Regions from separate parts of the Photobacterium toruni genome, predicted to be linked through region 1. Evidence: riboswitches for the same ligand, from Rfam matches in the RefSeq annotation. Region 1 holds a riboswitch; each other region holds the start of a gene.

Evidence for each region. Region 1 has a riboswitch for lysine ahead of OC457_RS09555 (Na+/H+ antiporter NhaC family protein). Riboswitches for the same ligand answer to the same signal wherever they lie in the genome.
Region 2: linked by a shared signal. The riboswitch ahead of lysC (lysine-sensitive aspartokinase 3) and the one ahead of OC457_RS09555 (Na+/H+ antiporter NhaC family protein) in region 1 are both predicted to bind lysine.
Region 3: linked by a shared signal. The riboswitch ahead of OC457_RS06085 (Na+/H+ antiporter NhaC family protein) and the one ahead of OC457_RS09555 (Na+/H+ antiporter NhaC family protein) in region 1 are both predicted to bind lysine.

Annotation. Positions count from the first base shown of each region.
Region 1 covers NZ_AP024854.1:2,012,404-2,019,002, forward strand. The annotation lists gene hisH (imidazole glycerol phosphate synthase subunit HisH) at 1-397, shown strand, start outside; gene hisA (1-(5-phosphoribosyl)-5-[(5-phosphoribosylamino)methylideneamino]imidazole-4-carboxamide isomerase) at 418-1,152, shown strand; gene hisF (imidazole glycerol phosphate synthase subunit HisF) at 1,163-1,936, shown strand; gene hisIE (bifunctional phosphoribosyl-AMP cyclohydrolase/phosphoribosyl-ATP diphosphatase HisIE) at 1,933-2,556, shown strand; gene OC457_RS09550 (thymidine kinase) at 2,660-3,238, opposite strand; gene OC457_RS09555 (Na+/H+ antiporter NhaC family protein) at 3,412-5,007, opposite strand; lysine riboswitch at 5,117-5,287, opposite strand; gene OC457_RS09560 (H-NS family histone-like protein) at 5,669-6,064, shown strand; gene OC457_RS09565 (lytic murein transglycosylase) at 6,268-6,599, opposite strand, start outside.
Region 2 covers NZ_AP024854.1:273,359-279,957, forward strand. The annotation lists gene metH (methionine synthase) at 1-2,699, shown strand, start outside; gene lysC (lysine-sensitive aspartokinase 3) at 2,776-4,143, opposite strand; lysine riboswitch at 4,256-4,437, opposite strand; gene OC457_RS01410 (pyridoxal-phosphate-dependent aminotransferase family protein) at 4,644-5,762, shown strand; gene OC457_RS01415 (PglL family O-oligosaccharyltransferase) at 5,820-6,599, opposite strand, start outside.
Region 3 covers NZ_AP024854.1:1,273,765-1,280,363, reverse strand. The annotation lists gene ccoP (cytochrome-c oxidase, cbb3-type subunit III) at 1-2,025, shown strand, start outside; lysine riboswitch at 2,177-2,351, shown strand; gene OC457_RS06085 (Na+/H+ antiporter NhaC family protein) at 2,435-4,018, shown strand; gene OC457_RS06080 (VOC family protein) at 4,119-4,559, shown strand; gene OC457_RS06075 (Qnr family pentapeptide repeat protein) at 4,626-5,276, opposite strand; gene OC457_RS06070 (cystatin domain-containing protein) at 5,589-5,987, opposite strand; gene OC457_RS06065 (5-carboxymethyl-2-hydroxymuconate Delta-isomerase) at 6,078-6,419, opposite strand.

The sequences.
Region 1 (6,599 bases):
TTTAGGTATGCAACTGCTGGGTAAAGAATCACAAGAACACGGTCAAAATGGCAATGACATTATCCCTTGTCTAGATTTGTGTGATGCATCCGTTGAAAAGATCCAAGCAGAGGGTTTACCACTGCCACATATGGGCTGGAACACCATTACACCGGAAGATAATCATCCGCTATTTAATGGGATTGCTGCAGGAAGCTATTTTTATTTCGTTCATAGTTACGCTATGCCTGTATTTGATAATACCGCGCAGCAAGGTGGCAGAACCATCGCCAGTGCGCAATATGGTCAAAGCTTTACTGCTGCAGTACAAAGCGGCAATTACTACGGGGTGCAATTTCACCCAGAGCGTTCAAGTAAAGCTGGCGCGAAACTCATTCAAAACTTCCTCGAACTATAACGATAACAAAAGGACTTGTTATGATCATTCCTGCATTAGATCTGATTGAAGGCCAAGTAGTACGTCTATTCCAAGGCGACTATGGTCAAGTAACAGAATATAAAGTCGATCCCGCAGCGCAATTTAATCTTTACCACCAAGCTGGCGCTAACTGGCTCCACTTGGTTGATTTAACAGGCGCAAAAGATACCCAAGCACGTCAGTTATCCCTTATTGAAAAACTACTCAAAAGCACGCCCGCGAATGTACAAATTGGTGGTGGCGTACGCACCGAACAAGATGTCGCTGATCTGCTTAACGCTGGTGCTAAACGCGTAGTAATAGGTTCAACCGCCGTTAAACAACCAGAGATGGTAAAAGGCTGGATGGAGAAATACGGTGCTGAACACATTGTATTGGCATTGGATATCAATATTGATGACAACGGTAACCGCATTGTTGCTGTCTCTGGTTGGCAAGAAGATTCAGGCGTTACTATTGAGGCGCTATTAGAAGATTTCTTAAAAGTGGGTTTAAAACACGTGCTGTGTACTGACATTTCTCGTGATGGCACATTGGCTGGCTCTAATGTCGAACTGTATGTCGATCTTTGTCGCCAATACCCGCAAGTACAATTTCAATCATCTGGTGGCATTGGCTCGCTAGATGATATTGCAGTATTAAAAGGATCTGGCGTGGCTAGCGTTATTGTAGGTCGCGCCCTACTTGACGGTAAGTTTACTGCCGAGCAAGCCTTTACATGCTGGAACAATTAAGGAGACCACTATGTTAGCTAAACGTATTATTCCTTGTTTAGACGTACGTGATGGTCAAGTGGTAAAAGGCGTCCAATTTCGTAACCACGAAATCATTGGCGACATTGTACCGCTAGCCAAACGTTACGCTGAAGAAGGTGCAGATGAACTGGTTTTTTACGATATTACCGCATCAAGTGACGGTCGTGTTGTTGATAAAAGCTGGGTATCTCGCGTTGCAGAAGTGATTGATATTCCATTCTGTGTAGCCGGTGGTATTAAATCAGCCGACGATGCGAGCCGTATTCTTCAATTTGGTGCTGATAAAGTCTCTATTAACTCGCCAGCACTGGCTGATCCAACATTAATTACTACCCTAGCGGATAAGTTTGGTGTGCAATGTATTGTTGTCGGTATTGATTCCTATTTTGACGCTGAAACAGGTCAATATCAGGTATACCAATTTACTGGTGATGAAAGCCGCACCAAAGCAACACAATGGCAAACACGTGCTTGGGTTGAAGAAGTTCAACGTCGTGGTGCCGGTGAAATCGTACTCAATATGATGAACCAAGATGGCGTGCGTAATGGTTACGACTTGAAGCAACTCAACATGGTACGCAGTGTGTGTAATGTACCTTTAATAGCTTCTGGCGGTGCAGGTGAAATGCAGCACTTTAGCGATGCCTTTAAGCTTACTAATGTAGACGGCGCTTTAGCTGCCTCTGTTTTCCATAAACAAATCATCAATATTGGTGAGTTAAAGCAATTTCTGAAAACGCAAAATGTGGAGATTCGACTATGAGTTTATTAACCAACATCAATTGGGAAAAAGTAGCCGGACTGATCCCTGCTATTGTTCAAGATTATGCCAGTGGTCAAGTATTAATGCTTGGCTACATGAACGAAGATGCGCTTCAAAAGACACTTGATACTAAACAAGTCACCTTCTGGTCTCGCACTAAAGAGCGCCTGTGGACGAAAGGTGAAACATCAGGCAATGTACTGCAACTTAAAAGTATTCAGCTTGATTGTGACCAAGATACCTTATTAGTACAAGTAGATCCGATTGGCCCAACGTGCCACTTAAACACGACCACCTGTTTTGATTCTGATGAAAGTAGTGCCCAGCCACCGTCACTGGTTTTCCTTCATCAACTTGAACAACTCTTGGCTAGTCGTAAAGGTGCAGATCCCGAGTCTTCCTACACAGCCAGCCTCTACGCCCGTGGCACCAAGCGTATATCGCAAAAAGTGGGCGAAGAAGGCGTTGAAGTCGCGCTTGCGGCAACGTCGGGCGATAAGGCGGAATTAGTGTGTGAGTCAGCGGATTTGATCTATCACCTACTTGTACTACTGCAAGATCAAGGTTTATCACTATCAGATGTCATCGACAAGCTACAAGAACGCCATAATAAAAAATAATAGTTTTATTAGTCCTAATAAAACAAAAGCCAGCTAAAATTCAGCTGGCTTTCTATATCTACGTATAAAGCGAAAAGATAAACCTTTCTCTTAAGCTTTCAAATTAACGGCCTAATGCTTCTTTATAATGTAATCGACATACCGATACGTAACGAGCATTGCCACCAATTTCAACTTGTTCACCATCAGCAATCGCACGACCGGTTTCATCTTGACGAATAACCATATTAGCTTTGCGACCACAATGACAAATTGTTTTTAGCTCAACTAATTTATCTGCCCACGACAAGAGATAGCGGCTACCTTCAAACAGTTCACCTAAGAAGTCCGTACGTAAGCCATAGCATAAAACGGGAATATCTAATTTATCGACCACTTCAGTCAATTGATAAACTTGTTCTTTGGTTAAAAACTGGCACTCATCAATTAATACACAGTCAATTTTACCTGCGTTCGAAAAGCCGATTAACGTCTGATACAAATCGTCTGTCGAATTAAATAATTCAGCATCTTCTTGTAAACCAATGCGAGAGCTAACTTTACCTTTACCAAAACGATCATCAATCGCCGCCGTAAATATAATTGGCGTCATGCCTCGCTCACGGTAGTTAAATGATGATTGTAATAATGTGGTCGATTTCCCAGCATTCATTGCTGAGTAATAGAAATACATTTGGGCCATTAGCTTTCCTAGTCATACGAATTACATTTAAAAATCGCGCAGATGCTACATAAAATTAGCACTAATGAAAAGCACCTAGGTCAACAACTGTTATTGTTGCTATAAAAAAACCAGCTAATCTTCATTAACTGGTTTAATTTACGTCCATTGGGTTATTTTAATGACGTTTAATATTATCCCAATGCTGCCCCTTTTAGTGGTCGACTCGACAACCATGATAAAAAGAAACACATTAATATAAATGCAACGGTTGCCACTAAAAATGCTAATGCTAATGAATCTGTAATCCCTAATGTTAAGAATCCAATCGCAGAAATAACGGCCACAGATAATGCATAAGGTAATTGGGTCGCTACATGATCTATATGATGACAACGAGCACCTGTCGATGACAATATAGTGGTATCAGAAATTGGAGAACAATGATCACCAAATACTGATCCCGCAAGCACACTTGCAAGCATAGGTAACATGAGACTAATTTCGGTTGCGCCAGCAAGATCACCCGCGATAGGTAACATAATTCCAAATGTTCCCCATGAAGTTCCCGTTGAGAATGCCATAATGCCTGATAATAAAAACAGGATCATTGGTAATAATGCTGGATTAATATTACCCTGAACAAGCGTCGATAAATATTGCCCCGTTTTCATATCACCAATAACGCTCCCAATACTCCATGCAAATAATAAAATTAAAATCGCACCAAACATTGATTTTGCACCAATCCAAAGTGTACTGCTGATCTCTTTAGCTGCAATGCGTTGACGAAATACAGGAATAATAGCGGCAATTAAACCAAAGCCACCACCAAGGCATAATGCTTGACCGACATTGGTATTTTCAAAAGCACCTAATAATGAAAACGGCTTACCCTCAGCGATAAGAACTTGATAACCCGTAAACACCATGAAAAAGAATGTTGCAATAATAAGAATAATAATTGGCCACATTAAATCACCAACACGCCCTTGCAAGCTCTCTTTGATATCAAGTTCTTCTGTTAAGTCTTTTGCCTGATCATCAACATCACCACCGACATCAGTACCACGGCCATGATTAGCTGCAATTTCATGTTTTCTCATTGGTCCAATATCCCACTGGAACCATGCCACAACAAACACCATTGCTAATGCAAAAATGGCATAAAAATTCATGGGTGCTAACGTCATAAAGGCACTTAATGGCGTATATTCAGTAACACCATGAGTCACTAATATGCCGCCGATAAGAGTAATAATATACGCTCCCCAACTTGATGCCGGCATTAAAACACACATAGGCGCTGCTGTTGAATCAAGAATATAAGCAAGTTTTGAGCGTGATACTTGAAAACGGTCAGTCACTGGTCGAGCAATAGAGCCAACAGCAAGGCTATTAAAATAGTCGTCGACAAAAATGAATACCCCTAAAAAAGCAGCTAAAAATTTTGCCCCACGTTTGGTTTTAATTTTTGTCTGAGCCCATTCAGCGAAAGCACGAGTTCCCCCCGACAAAGTTAATAACGCTGTAGTCATTCCGAGCAGTATTAAAAACAGTACAATACTCATATTCCAAGTATTTATACCATCATCAGCAATGAATAACCCTTTGATTGATAGAACAAGATAGGATGCTGTATTAGTAAAAGAAAAATCATTAAGAAATAATGCCCCAAGCACAACACCTGTACCTAAAGACAATAAAACTCTACGTGTTAAAATCGCCAAGCCAAGCGCAACTAATGGCGGGAAAATGGATATTAAAGAGTGAGAGTAATCTATCAAAATTTATAATCTCTATAGCAACCAGCTAATGACAGTTAGGAGATCTACTGCTTGATATTACCATTGTGGCATATTATTTTGAGTATATAGAAAGAAGGTTAGCCTTCCCTGTCTCCACCGTAGCGATCCATAGTTATATCTTATCGACTATGGCAGTTTTACACATTATTCAATGTAACCTCAGTAAGACTGATTTAATATCAATTTCTTACTTCGATATTACTTCATTATCACTAATATCACTTTCATATTAATTATTGATGAATAATGCACCGCAAGCCCTATCATAAAGGAAAGAATAAATTATTCCACCCAAACAGAACAAATAAGAAACAATTAAGCAACGAAAGCGCACAAATTACTAACACAAAAAACCAAAAACAAATGCATAAACCATAATTATGAAAGGGTATAACATTTTAAATGTTATTATCATTCAACATATAAAATACAGTAACAATATCTAAAATGATTTAGCTTGTATTTATACATTTAATGATAAATTATTTTATAAATAGTCTTATTGTTCAAATAAAACTATTTTTTAAATAAAGAAATGATTAAATTGTTTTACACATAATGTATAAAAGTATTACTATTGCAAAAAATGTTTTAATGCTGCTATTATTATTTACAGTTAATTAAAAATAACAGGAAATATAAAATGTCTGATGCAATGAAAGCGCTTTTAAATCTTCGAAGCCTACGCGCACTTTCGCGTGAATATACACTAGAGCAACTTGAAGAAGCGTTAGATAAACTAACAACAGTTGTTACTGAACGTTCTAATGTTGAAGCTGAAGAACAAGCAAAAGAAAATGAACGTAATGAAAAACTAGCTCAATATCGTGAAATGCTATTAGCTGATGGTATTGACCCTGAAGAATTATTAGCAAGTTTAGCAAAAGCACCAAAAGCAAAGCGTGCAACTCGTCCAGCTAAATATAAATTCATCGATGAAAATGGCGATGAAAAAACATGGACAGGCCAAGGCCGTACACCTAGTGCACTAAAGAAAGCATTAGATGATGGTCAAGCTCTTGAAGAATTTGAAATCTAATTCATTAGATTAAATAAAAAAGCCTAAATGACTTAGGCTTTTTTTATATCTGCAATTAATACTATGATGACTATTCTGCTCGTAAATATTCTCAGTAAGAATAAATATATATATTCACTAATCATTGAACTAAATAAAAAGCCAGACATTAATGCCTAGCTTTTCAATCATCACAGAGCTTATATAAACTAATAATAATGAGCTTATTGAATACGATCAGCTAATGCACTTACCGCTAAAGCAAAATAATGCGAACGATTCCACTTTAACAATGTGCGATAATTTTCATAGATTAGATATGACTTACCTTCTCCACCATCAGGCTGAATTAACCACGCTTGAATATCCACATTTGGCAGAGTGCCATTAGTATGACTCATAATACCTAGTTGTTGCCACTGAGCTAATGTTCTACCTTTTTCAATTTCGGTACCTTCATAACTCTCTACCAATACTTGTGATAACTTAACCGGACGCCCCCAAGTATATTCACTATTCCATCCTGAGAGTTTTAAATAATTTGCAGCAGAAGCAA
Region 2 (6,599 bases), 1.3 Mb from region 1:
TAACTAAAAATATTAAACCAAGGGTGTTACCTGAGATTAAAATTGCCTGCCGATTATCAGGTTTAGAGCCACTCACTATTGAAGCTGAAAGCTTATTTGTTAACGTGGGTGAGCGTACTAATGTCACAGGTTCTGCCCGCTTTAAACGCTTAATTAAAGATGAGCTTTACGATGAAGCGTTAGAGGTTGCTCGTCAGCAAGTTGAATCTGGCGCACAAATTATTGATATCAACATGGATGAAGGCATGTTGGATGCGAAAGCGGCAATGGTACGCTTTCTGAATTTATGTGCCACAGAACCAGAGATCGCAAAAGTGCCGATCATGGTTGATTCATCAAAGTGGGAAATTATTGAAGCCGGACTGAAATGTGTACAGGGTAAACCGATCGTTAACTCTATTTCACTCAAAGAAGGTAAAGATAATTTTATCACTCAAGCTAAGCTGTTACGTCGTTATGGTGCTGCAGTGATTGTGATGGCATTTGATGAAGTAGGTCAGGCTGATACACGTGAACGTAAAATTGAAATTTGTACCCATGCTTATCATATTTTAGTTGATGAAGTTGGTTTCCCACCGGAAGATATTATTTTTGACCCTAATATTTTTGCGGTCGCGACAGGTATTGAAGAACACAATAACTATGCGGTCGATTTTATTGAGGCTGTTGCTGATATCAAACGTACGTTACCTCATGCGATGGTTTCTGGCGGTGTTTCTAACGTTTCGTTTTCATTTCGTGGCAATAATCCAGTTCGTGAAGCGATCCATGCGGTATTTTTATATTACTGTTTTAAAAATGGCATGGATATGGGGATCGTTAACGCAGGTCAGTTAGCGATTTATGATGATCTTCCTGCTGAGCTTCGTGATGCTGTTGAAGATGTAGTATTAAATCGTCGCGATGATAGTACAGATCGCTTGTTAGATATTGCAGCTAACTACCGTGATAGTGGTGCAGTTGAAGAAGATCGTACTCAACAAGAATGGCGCAGTTGGTCGGTTGAAAAACGGCTAGAGCATGCACTGGTTAAAGGCATTACTGAGTTTATTATTGAAGATACTGAACTTGCACGGGTAAACGCAAGTAAACCACTTGAGGTCATTGAAGGGCCATTAATGGCGGGTATGAATGTTGTCGGTGACCTGTTTGGTGAAGGTAAGATGTTTTTACCTCAAGTGGTTAAATCAGCGCGAGTTATGAAGCAAGCTGTTGCTCATTTAGAACCGTATATTAATGCTGAAAAACAAGCGGGGTATACTAATGGTAAAATTTTATTAGCCACAGTAAAAGGCGATGTTCACGATATCGGTAAGAATATCGTTGGAGTGGTACTTCAATGTAATAACTATGAGATTATCGACTTAGGTGTGATGGTGTCATGCGATAAAATTTTGCAGGTCGCGCAAGAACAAAACGTTGATATTATCGGTTTAAGTGGCTTGATCACGCCATCTTTAGATGAAATGGTTCATGTAGCTAAAGAAATGCAGCGACGTGGGTTTGAAGTGCCATTATTGATTGGTGGTGCAACCACCTCAAAAGCGCATACTGCGGTTAAAATTGAACAAAATTATCAGCAGCCTGTGGTGTATGTTTCTAATGCCTCACGCGCTGTTGGCGTGTGTTCGGCATTACTATCTGAACAACAAAAGCCAGCCTTTGTTGAACGCTTAGCAGCGGAATATGATGTTGTGCGTGAACAGCATGCGCGTAAAAAGCCACGAACGCCTCCGATCACCTTAGATCAAGCACGTGCAAATGCGGTTGCGCTTGATTGGGTTAATTATACACCGCCAGCACCAAAACAAGCGGGTGTACACACCTTTACCGATTTCCCTGTGGCTAAATTACGCCAGTATATCGATTGGACGCCCTTTTTTATGACATGGTCATTAAGTGGTAAATATCCAACCATTTTACGCCATGAAGTTGTTGGGGTTGAGGCAACTAAGTTATTTGATGATGCTAATAAGATCCTTGATGAGATTGAGCGTACAGGGATGATCAAAGCTAATGGTGTGTGTGGCTTATTCCCAGCGAATAATATTGGTGATGATATTGAGGTTTACACTGATGAAACTCGCACCGAGGTGTTAACGGTATTGCATGGCTTACGTCAACAGACCAAAAAGCCCAAAGGCCCTAATTATTGTTTATCCGATTACATTGCCCCTAAAGAAAGTGGTAAAGCCGATTGGATTGGTGCGTTTGCGGTGACTGGTGGAATTGGTGAATATGATATTGCCGATCAGTTTAAGGCGCAGGGTGATGATTATAATGCGATCATGATTCAAGCGGTGGCAGATCGATTAGCCGAAGCTTTTGCTGAATGTATGCACCAAATGGTGCGTAAACAAATTTGGGGTTATGCAGAGGATGAAGATCTTAGCAATGATGATTTGATCCGTGAAAAGTATCAGGGTATTCGTCCTGCTCCAGGCTATGCTGCTTGCCCTGAACACACTGAAAAAGGGGCGATTTGGCAGCTATTAAACGCAGAAGCCAATACGGGTATGGTGCTGACTGATAGTTATGCCATGTGGCCAGGTGCGGCGGTATCTGGTTGGTATTTTTCACATCCAGATGCACGTTATTTTGCGGTTGCGCAGATCCAACCTGATCAATTAGCCAGTTATGCTGATCGCAAAGGTTGGGATTTGATTGAAGCTGAAAAGTGGTTAGGCCCTAATTTATAATAATTTTATGAGATTAAAACGAAAAGGCGCAATGGTTGCGCCTTTTTTGTATTTTTTTTATTTGTGCTGATAGTGATTATTCTAATAGTTGTTGATGCAGTGTTGTGATCACTGATTTAGCATCAGCTTCATTGACCAAGAAACAGAGATTATGCGGACTCGCACCATAACAAATAAGACGTAAATTATACGCATCAAGTGCGCCAAAGATATGCTTGGCAGAGCCTTTACTGTCACTCATATGATTACCAATCAAAGCCACTAACGACAGCCCCTGTTCAATATCAACGCGACACAATTGATTCAATTGTTCAACGGCAGCTAAGGGTAATGTTGGGGCACCGCCACTAGTATCGGTTTTATCGAGCGTTAACGAAACACTGACTTCTGAGGTGGTAATTAAATCGACCGAGATTTTATGTTCAGCCAAAATACGAAATACTTCGGCTAAAAAGCCATAAGCCTGAAACATATTAAGACTGGTTAATGTCACCATCGTCTGATTTCCACGTAACGCTAATGCTCTAAAGAGTGGCGCTTGATTGACCGTTTTTCTGATCCATGTTCCACCTTGTTGCGGTGCTGTTGATGAACCAATAAAAACGGGGATCTGGTGGCGAATAGCAGGAACCAGTGTTGATGGATGGAGGATCTTTGCACCAAAGTTAGCCATTTCAGAGGCTTCACTAAAGCTGATTTCTTTAATTGGTTTGGCTGCCGTGGTAATGCGAGGATCGGTGGTATACATTCCCGGAACATCTGTCCAGATCTCTAGGGTGGTCGCATCTACCGCTTCGGCAATCAATGCTGCACTATAATCACTTCCACCTCGGCCTAGTGTGGTGGTATTGCCCAGTTCGTCACGACCAATAAAGCCTTGTGATACTACAATCTGAGTAGCGACAAGTGGTACTAAATGTTGTTGAGCTAATTGACGAATAAGCTTGGGTTGCGGCAATGCTTTACCAAATTGGGTATCAGTACGCATGACATCGCGAATATCAAATCGAATCGCAGCAGCATTCATTTCGACTAAAATTTGATTAAAAAGATGGGTTGATAATAGCTCGCCATGGCTGACTAATTTATCAGTGAGTTGTGGTGATGATGCTATCGCTGCTTGTGCTGAGGCTGAGGCAATATCATCTAATAACGTATAAATTGCGTCACTAACCGTATGTGGGTACTGGAGTTGATCCAGTATCTGTTGGTGAGTCTCAGTTAACTGTTGTAAATGTTGTTGGCGTAAAGTGGTATCACTAATGCCATTAGCTAAGGCGACCAGTACATTGGTCACGCCTGAACAAGCACTTATTAATACTATTTTGGTGTGTGGGTTAGTAATAACAATATTAGCACTGCGACACATTGCAGCGTAATCAGCGACACTGGTACCACCAAATTTGGCCACAATCAATGGCTTTGTTGTTGCGGTTGAAATCATGCTCATTACGGTGTTCTCCCTTTTATCGTAAATACGGCAAAGTAGGCTTTTGCTTCGGAAGAATTCCCGACGTCCATTGTCGAGGAGGTAATAGGCAGTAACGCTGATGCGGCTACCCAGAAGCTCCCCATCATCGTCAACCTGACTTAGATGACAGCCTGAGAGATTCAACTCTCATAGCCGATATTATTGGCCCCAAACCAGTAATATCTCGGCGTTACTCTCCCTTACAAGATCGACTTAGGCTTGGGTCCTACCATCTTGCTACCTAGGTAACGCACCTCTTCTGTAGTGAATAATCACTGTTTTCATTGAATAGGAAATGACCCTAAGTTGTCAATTGTTAAATGATAATTTATCACTGGTTAATAAAAAGTATGTGTAATTAACAGGATTTTAGATCGTTACTTGCAGCTTTGGCATCGCTCTAATACTCTGTAATAACGACTAACCTTCCATCACCTTATTGATAATAAACATGATTTAATGGAGTTGAATCTATGCCTATCACCAGTTTTATACCACCACAAAGAACACTTATGGGACCTGGGCCTTCTGATATTTATCCGCAAGTATTACAAGCACTAAGTCGTCCGACAATTGGCCACCTTGATCCGTTATTTATTAAAATGATGGATGAGCTTAAACAGTTGCTGCAATACGCTTTTCAAACTAAAAATACGTTTACGATTGCGGTGTCAGCGCCGGGTAGTGCGGGCATGGAAGCCTGTTTTGTTAATTTAGTTGAAGCGGGAGATAAGGTATTAGTTTGTCGTAATGGCGTGTTTGGCGATCGCATGCGGGAGAACGTTGAACGCTGTGGTGGTATTGCCATTATGGTTGATAATGCATGGGGGGAGCCGGTATCTCCCGCTTTGGTTGAACAAGCATTACAGACCGATCCTGAGATTAAAATTGTTGCTTTTGTACATGCAGAAACATCAACGGGTGCATTATCTGATGCAAAAACCTTGGCTGAAATTGCACGAAAGTATGGCTGTTTAACTATTGTTGATGCCGTAACATCTTTAGGTGGCGTACCGTTGCTGGTGGATGAGTGGCAACTTGATGCGGTTTATTCTGGCAGTCAAAAGTGTTTATCTTGTGTTCCCGGATTATCGCCACTGACGTTTTCCGAGCAAGCTATAAATAAAATTCAGCAACGTAAAACAGCAGTGCAAAGTTGGTTTTTAGATCAAAGTTTAGTGCTGGGTTATTGGAGTGGTGAAGGTAAGCGCAGCTATCATCATACTGCACCCGTTAATAGCTTGTATGCATTACACGAAGCGCTAGTGTTATTACACAATGAAGGGTTAGAGCAAGCTTGGCTGCGTCATCAACGAGCACATCTTGAGTTAAAGACCGGACTTGAAGCCTTAGGAATTGAATTTGTGGTTGCAGAAGCCTATCGGTTACCTCAGCTTAATGCGGTTTATATTCCTGAGGGGATTGATGATGCGGCAGTAAGATCGACGTTATTAGAGCGTTACAATCTAGAAATAGGTGCAGGATTAGGCTCGCTTGCCGGTAAAGCATGGCGAATTGGATTAATGGGTTATGCTGCGCGTAGTGAAAATGTCGCATTATGTATTAAAGCTCTTGAAAGCACGTTGAAATAAGAGAGAGATGAACCATCAATGGCAATAGTGTTCGCCATTGATGGTTGTTTGTCGTGGTTACTTTGCTGATGACGCTGTGGTTGTTGCAGCGCTTAGTTGAGCGATATTTGGAAACAGCAGTTGTGCTTCATGTGTCACTTGGGTTGCTTGGGCAGTGTTTCCTTGTGCGGTGTACGCAAGAATTAGATTTTCAAACAAAGCGGGACGAGGCCAATGTTGTGCTTTTTGGTTTGCCCATTGAATATATTCAGTAATTAACTGCGGTTTTTCGGTCGCAATACCTAGTTGTAGTTGAGTTAAATGAAGATCCCATTCAAAACGATTTTTCCATGCCCATGGATTATTCACTTTAATTAAGTAATCAATATTAACCGGTCGAGTTGTTTCAAATTTAGTTAACAGCCAACCTGAATATAAGGTTGTTAGCATAAAGCCAGAGATAATAATGGGTGTAATAAGTGCAAAAACTTTAATACTTAACGTATATGTCACTTGGCGACGATGATATTTTGCCGTGAGATTATCGACCCAAAAAATTAATATAATAAATATTAACCAATGTACCAATGAGTGATAAAACGGATATTCAAGTTGGGTATGTAACACGATAGGGAAGAATAACCCTATCAATGCTAATTGCGTTCCATTAGGGGCTTTTCTTATTCTCATTAAGACAGCAAATGCTGCTAATAATAACCCGAGTAACGGTATAATGCCGCCTTCATCAGCCCAGTAAAGTAACTCATTATGAGGATGATCTAAGCTGGGGATCCCTGCAGGTTGATGAGCAGGATTTTGTTGGTGCCATAATGCAGTTTGGGTGATATAAGCGGGTTC
Region 3 (6,599 bases), 740 kb from region 1:
AAATTATTACTGTTCTCTTATGGGATTGCGTTTCTATTAGCAATAGTCTTTTTAGTGCTTTATCCTGGACTTGGTAACTGGAAAGGATTAATGGGATGGAACTCAGCCAGCGAAGCAACTCAACCCCATCCAACTAATTTAAAAGCCCAAATTGCACAAGCAAAATTAAGTAAAGGTTCATACCAACAACTTAGTCAAAATCCAACAATAGTCAATACTGGTAACGCATTATTCCAAACTCATTGTGCTGCCTGTCATTTAAGTGAAGCAGAAGGTCAAACCCACTTCCCTAATCTAACTGATGATGTTTGGCTTTATGGCGGTACAGATAAAGATATTTATCATTCTATTACTAAAGGTCGCAATGGTGTTATGCCAGGTTGGAAAACCATCTTGTCCACTGAAGATATTCATCATATCGCCACCTATATTGCCTCATTACAACAAGATCGCATAATTTCAGCTCCCGCCTTTGCATTACAACAGGGCAAAGCGGGATTTAATAAATATTGTGTAGGTTGCCATGGCAGCAACGCACAAGGTAATCAATTACTTGGCGCACCAAACTTAACGGATAATATCTGGCTCCACGACGGCAGTATTGATGGTATTATTCATACATTAAACAATGGCTTAGATAACGTTATACCTGCCTTTTCCCAACAACTCTCTGATGTTGAAATTCAAGCATTAGGCGCTTATATTCGCCATCAAAATACTCTGCGTAAATCTGTAGTTTCTGCCTTAAATAAAGAGCAAATCGCTCAAGGGCAATATCTCGCTTACGCTGGTGACTGTGTTGCTTGCCATACCGGCGAAGGTGGAGAATTATTTGGTGGTGGTCTAGGTTTTGTAACACCATTTGGTACATTGTATTCCACTAATATTTCATCGCACCCAGAATTTGGCATTGGTGACTACACCTATGCTGACTTTTATGATGCTCTACACAAAGGTAAAGGCAAACACGGTTATCTTTACCCTGCAATGCCCTACTCTTCTTATCAATATATTACTGATGCTGACACCAAAGCATTATGGGCATACATGCAATCACTTAACTATGTTAATACCCGTAACCTAGATAATCAGATGATGTTCCCAAGTAATATTCGCTTAGGATTATTAGGCTGGAATATTGCCTTTCTTAATAATAAACCACTAGAGTATCCCGCTGACAGTACTGAATCTTGGCGTAGAGGTAAATATCTAACCATGAGTTTAGGCCACTGTTCTGAATGTCATACACCAAGAAATATCGCCCAAGCTTTAATTGCTGATAAATTATTTCAAGGTAATTTAATTGATGGCTGGAAAGCACCCAATATTACCGCTACAGAACTTTATCAAGATCGTTGGAATGTTAATTCATTAACTGACTTTCTTAAAACAGGTCATTCCGAAAAAGGCACCGCATTTGGCGGCATGGCAGAAGTTGTAAAAAATAGTACGCGTTACTTAACCCGTGAAGATGTCAGCGCCATTGCCGAATATCTGATTACTGGGGATAAATATAACGTACTTGATAAATCAGTCGGTCAAATAACACCACCAGGGTTTGGTCATTTAATTCCAGTACAAATAAATATTCAAGATCCAGACTTAGCTGAAGGTCCTGCGGCTCAACAAACCAAAGAACAACAACTTTATGGGCTTTATATTCAAACCTGTGGTGCTTGTCATGGTCCTGATGGCAAAGGCCGTAAAGGTATTGCTCCGACACTACTCAATAATGGCATCATTATGCATAAAGACCCTTATGATACCATTGCAGTTACTATTCGAGGTTTAGCACCGAGTTACTTAGAACAAGAAATAGATTTTATGCCTATGAGTAGTTTTAATACGGTATTAAATGATGCTGATTTGGCACAATTAATTACCTTTGTACGTCAAAAATTAGGCGGAAGAGATATTCCTGTGACAGAAAATCAAGTAACCAAAATTCGTAAAGATCTTATCAAAGCCGGATTTGCAGGTAATATTCATAATCTGACCCAACCGATGAATAATAATCCCGAATAACGAAACGATATGCAACAATAACAGAAAAGATATGCGCTAACTGATTGAAACTATAATCAGTTAGTTGAAATGCTGAATTTTAAGCCTATTACACAATTAAGCGTTATTTTTTATTGCTTGTGAGAAATATCTAGGTATAGTCAAGACTAATCCTTTGAGTAGAGGCGCGCTGCCTAAGAGTATTCGGTTGGAGGGAGATCCCCAATGAGAACCGAAGAAAGGAGTCAGCGCCGAAGTAATTATTGAGTCATCAATAATCGCTGGTTCTGCATTTAATAAGTGCCGAACTGCCATAGTTATGTTGTCTATGGAGCGCTACCCTAAGGGATAAGAAGTATTATTTCTCAAGAAATCTGTTTCTCTATCCTTTCGGTAGATCTCCACCTTATTATAGGTGTTTAAGAGATCCATGAATTTAATCCAATATTCTGATTCACTATTATCAGTAGTTCCCGCGCTACTGGCTGTTATTCTTGCAATTACTACCCGCCGCGTATTGTTATCTTTAGGTGCTGGTATTCTTGCAGGATCATTCCTTTTAAATAATTACAACCCACTCGCAGCACTACAATATCTTTTACATCAAATTCTTGGCTTAGTTTGGGCTGATGGTGCGATCAATACCAGTAACGTTAACATGTTATTATTCATGTTATTACTGGGTGGTTTAATTAGCTTAATGACCGCAACTGGCGCAACCAAAGCATTTGCTGAATGGGGTGTTCGTCGTTGTAAAGATCGTCGTAGTGCTAATATCTTAACGGGTATGATGGTGTTTGCTTTCTTTATTGATGACTTTTTCCACAGCTTATCTGTTGGTCCTATTTGTCGTCCTGTAACCGACCGTTTTCAAATTTCACGTGCAAAATTGGCTTACCTGCTAGATTCAACAGCAGCGCCAGTATGTGTTATTACCCCTATTTCATCTTGGGGTGCTTATATTATTGCGATCCTTGGCGGTATTTTAGTCACTAACGATATTACAGAAACAAGCCCTATCTCATTGTTCGTACAGATGATTCCAATGAACCTGTACGCAGTATTTACCTTATTGATGGTACTTGTGGTTATTACATTCCAACTTGATATTGGTCCAATGCGTAAGCACGAACAACGTGCACGTGAGGGACAACTTTGGGATGAATCTAAAGGTCATCCAAAAGGATTAGAAATCACCACTGAAGGTGAAGGTAATGGCACCATGATTGATATGGTATTACCAATTCTAACACTAACCGTTTCAAGCGTTGTATTTATGATCATTAGCGGCGCAGAAGTCTTAGCAGCTAAAGGTCAAGTATTTAGCTTAATCGGCTCTATTGAACATACTGATGTCGGTTCATCACTGGTTTATGCAGCATTATGTAGTCTTGCAGTATCCATTGTATTGGCACTGCGTTTAAAGTTACCACTAAAAACATGGTTAACAGCGGCACCTCAAGGTGTTCAAGCGATGATGCCAGCTATTATCATTCTGTTATTTGCATGGACAATTGGTACTGTTGTAAGCGACATGCAAACAGGACAATACTTAGCATCATTAACTAAATATGGACTACCTGTTGAGTTACTACCAGCATTAGTATTCTTGTTATCATGTGGTATGTCTTTTGCTACTGGTACTAGCTGGGGAACATTTGGCATCATGTTACCATTAGCTGGTGATATGGCGATTGCAAGTGACGTTAACTTATTAATGCCTATGCTATCAGCAGTATTAGCAGGCTCAGTTTTTGGTGATCACAGTTCGCCGATTTCAAGTACCAGTATTTTGTCGGCAACTGGCGCAGGGAGTCACCATATGGATCATGTTATGACCCAGCTACCTTATGCATTAACTGTCGCTTTTGGTGCTTTCCTTGGTTACCTTGCCATGGGTATTACAGGCTCAACGGTTATCGGTATTGCAGTAAGCTCAGTCTGGTTCATCGGTTGCTGTGTCTATCATGTGCGCCAAGATAAGAAACTACAGTTGGTAACGGCTGTTAATTAAAAACAACCATTATTAACGATGATCCCCGTTCGTTTTCGTGCTTATTTGATTTATTCTAACGCACTAAACAACGGGGATTTTTTTGTTCAGGAGATAAGTAATGGAATATTTACACACTATGGTACGTGTCAGTGATTTGAATGCCTCACTGAATTTTTACTGTAATCAATTAGGGTTAGTTGAAACAAATAGAAAAGAAAGTGAACGTGGGCGTTTTACCTTAGTATTTTTAGCCGCACCCGTACAAGCGCAAGCAGCAGCTCAAACACAATCACCATTATTAGAATTAACCTATAATTGGGATACTGAAGCTTATAGGGGGGGCCGTAATTTTGGTCATCTTGCCTTCCGTGTTGATGATATTTACCAATTATGTCAGCACTTACAAGACAGTGGCGTTACGATTAATCGCCCACCTCGTGATGGTCACATGGCCTTTGTTCGTTCTCCTGATGGTATTTCAATTGAATTACTACAAAAAGGTGAACCATTATCCCCTACTGAACCATGGCTTTCACAACCTAACATTGGTGAATGGTAACCGTTAATCAATGCAGCCACAGGTATATCCGGTATTCCTGTGGTAATTATTCATCAGTCAAACAGCCTATAAAACAACTATGCCTAAATTTCCCAAAAGTTGCTCTTGTTGCCAATCACAAATTTGAACGCCTTCCAAAGAAACTCGACGAACATCAACATCATCAAGATCAACATGGCATAAGTTGGCGTCATTAAATATCGCTTGTTGCCATTGTTCACTTGAAAATTCACCACGACTTAAATCAGAACCTTTAAATGATACTCCCGTTAAATTAGCGCCACGCCAACGGTTTTCAAATAGCTCACATTTTTCAAGCATCACACTCTCTAAATTAGCATAACTTAAATTGCATCCAGATATAAATGCCGAACAAAAAAAGGAGTGTTGAGTAATATAATTAGCAAAAGACGCATAATGGAAATCAGCCCCCTTAAGATTACATTGGTGTAATTCAACACCAAAGCATTGTGCATTACGAAAATTTGCCATCGCTAAATTACAACCTTTAAAACTGGCATCTTTTAATTTCGCATAAACAAAACTGCAACCGTCAGTCTCTCCTGCTTCAATAAAGCTACAATCAACAAAACAAGCATCAGTTAAGTTTGCACGTGAAAAATCACAGCGATAAAACTGACATTGTTCAAAGGTTGCTTCACTTAAATCTTGATGAGAAAAGACTTCACCATCGAATTGTTTTTTTGCTACATGCATCAATAATTACTCTATTTAAGTCTAAAAACAGGCTTATATTAATAACAACAAACCATTAATTACCAGTAAAAAAAGTGAACAAATAAGTGTTTTTTGTATTAACTTAAATAGCCAAATCTAGCGTCTACAAGGTAGGTTAACCGCTTTATTTAATTGAAAAAGTACGAACGGTTATTGTTTTTACTATCACGCTATAAAAGTAATATTAGCCGACTAAAAATAGACATAAAAAAACAGCCACTAATATTGATAAACGATCAATATTAGTGGCTGTTTTTCATTAAAGATGAATGGCTAAATAACAACCATAATCTATAAATGATTAGATACATCACAATTTGAAGCTGAACCAACGTTCTTACTTACAGACTCAACGGTATACGTATTTTTTAAACTACGAAAGACTTTCGCTGTATAAACATCATGATTTTCGATTGAAAATGTCACGTTATAATTCATGCCAGCAACAACTTGTTGAGTAACACGAATAACATTTTTCAGCTGGTGATCACCTACAATTTCTTTTACCGCTGCTTGTGCTGCAGCTGTTACTTCAGGTGTGATCTCACCTTGCTGCCAACCGCCAGGAATTGCGTGAGTATAGTCACAACCCGTTTGCATATTTGCCTCGGTAGTTGTTTCAATGTCTTGTGCACTACATGCGACTAACGCTAATGACCCCAAAGCAACAACCAGAAGTTTCTTATTCATGACTTTTCCTATTTATAAAATACAGGTATATGACAACATAAAAACAGTGTTCATTGCAAATAAATTTGAAAAAAAACTTAACTTGCAAATTTATACTACATATTTTCGATAAGCTTGCTGATTAATATCTTCAATCTCAACACTAATTGCTATATCAGAATGAAACATTGAAGCAACATTATGCAATATCAGCTCTGATAAGGTATCTTTCTGTTGCTCAGAACGACCCGGTAAAATACGTAATGTAATATGTACAAATGGCTTTGCTATTGTTCCCGTACGATAAATCTCATAAGGAATAAGTCGAGTTTTTATATCTTCTTCTTCAAAAATACCTGAACTAAAAATAGAAAAATGCGTAGTCGTCATTAATTCATTTAAATCAATGTCATTTTCTAAATCCTTGGCGTATTCCACGATACAATGCGGCATATTATTACTCCCTATTTAATGCAGATAATTTTTTGTTATATTAGTACCAAATAAATATCATAACGCCTTAATATGACGAATATTAGTTCACTAACTTAGGTTTTAATCACTAATGTATCAATCTGTGATCAATGCCCCATGTATATTGTGGTTATATTGTGGACAGCCATATGTTTTATT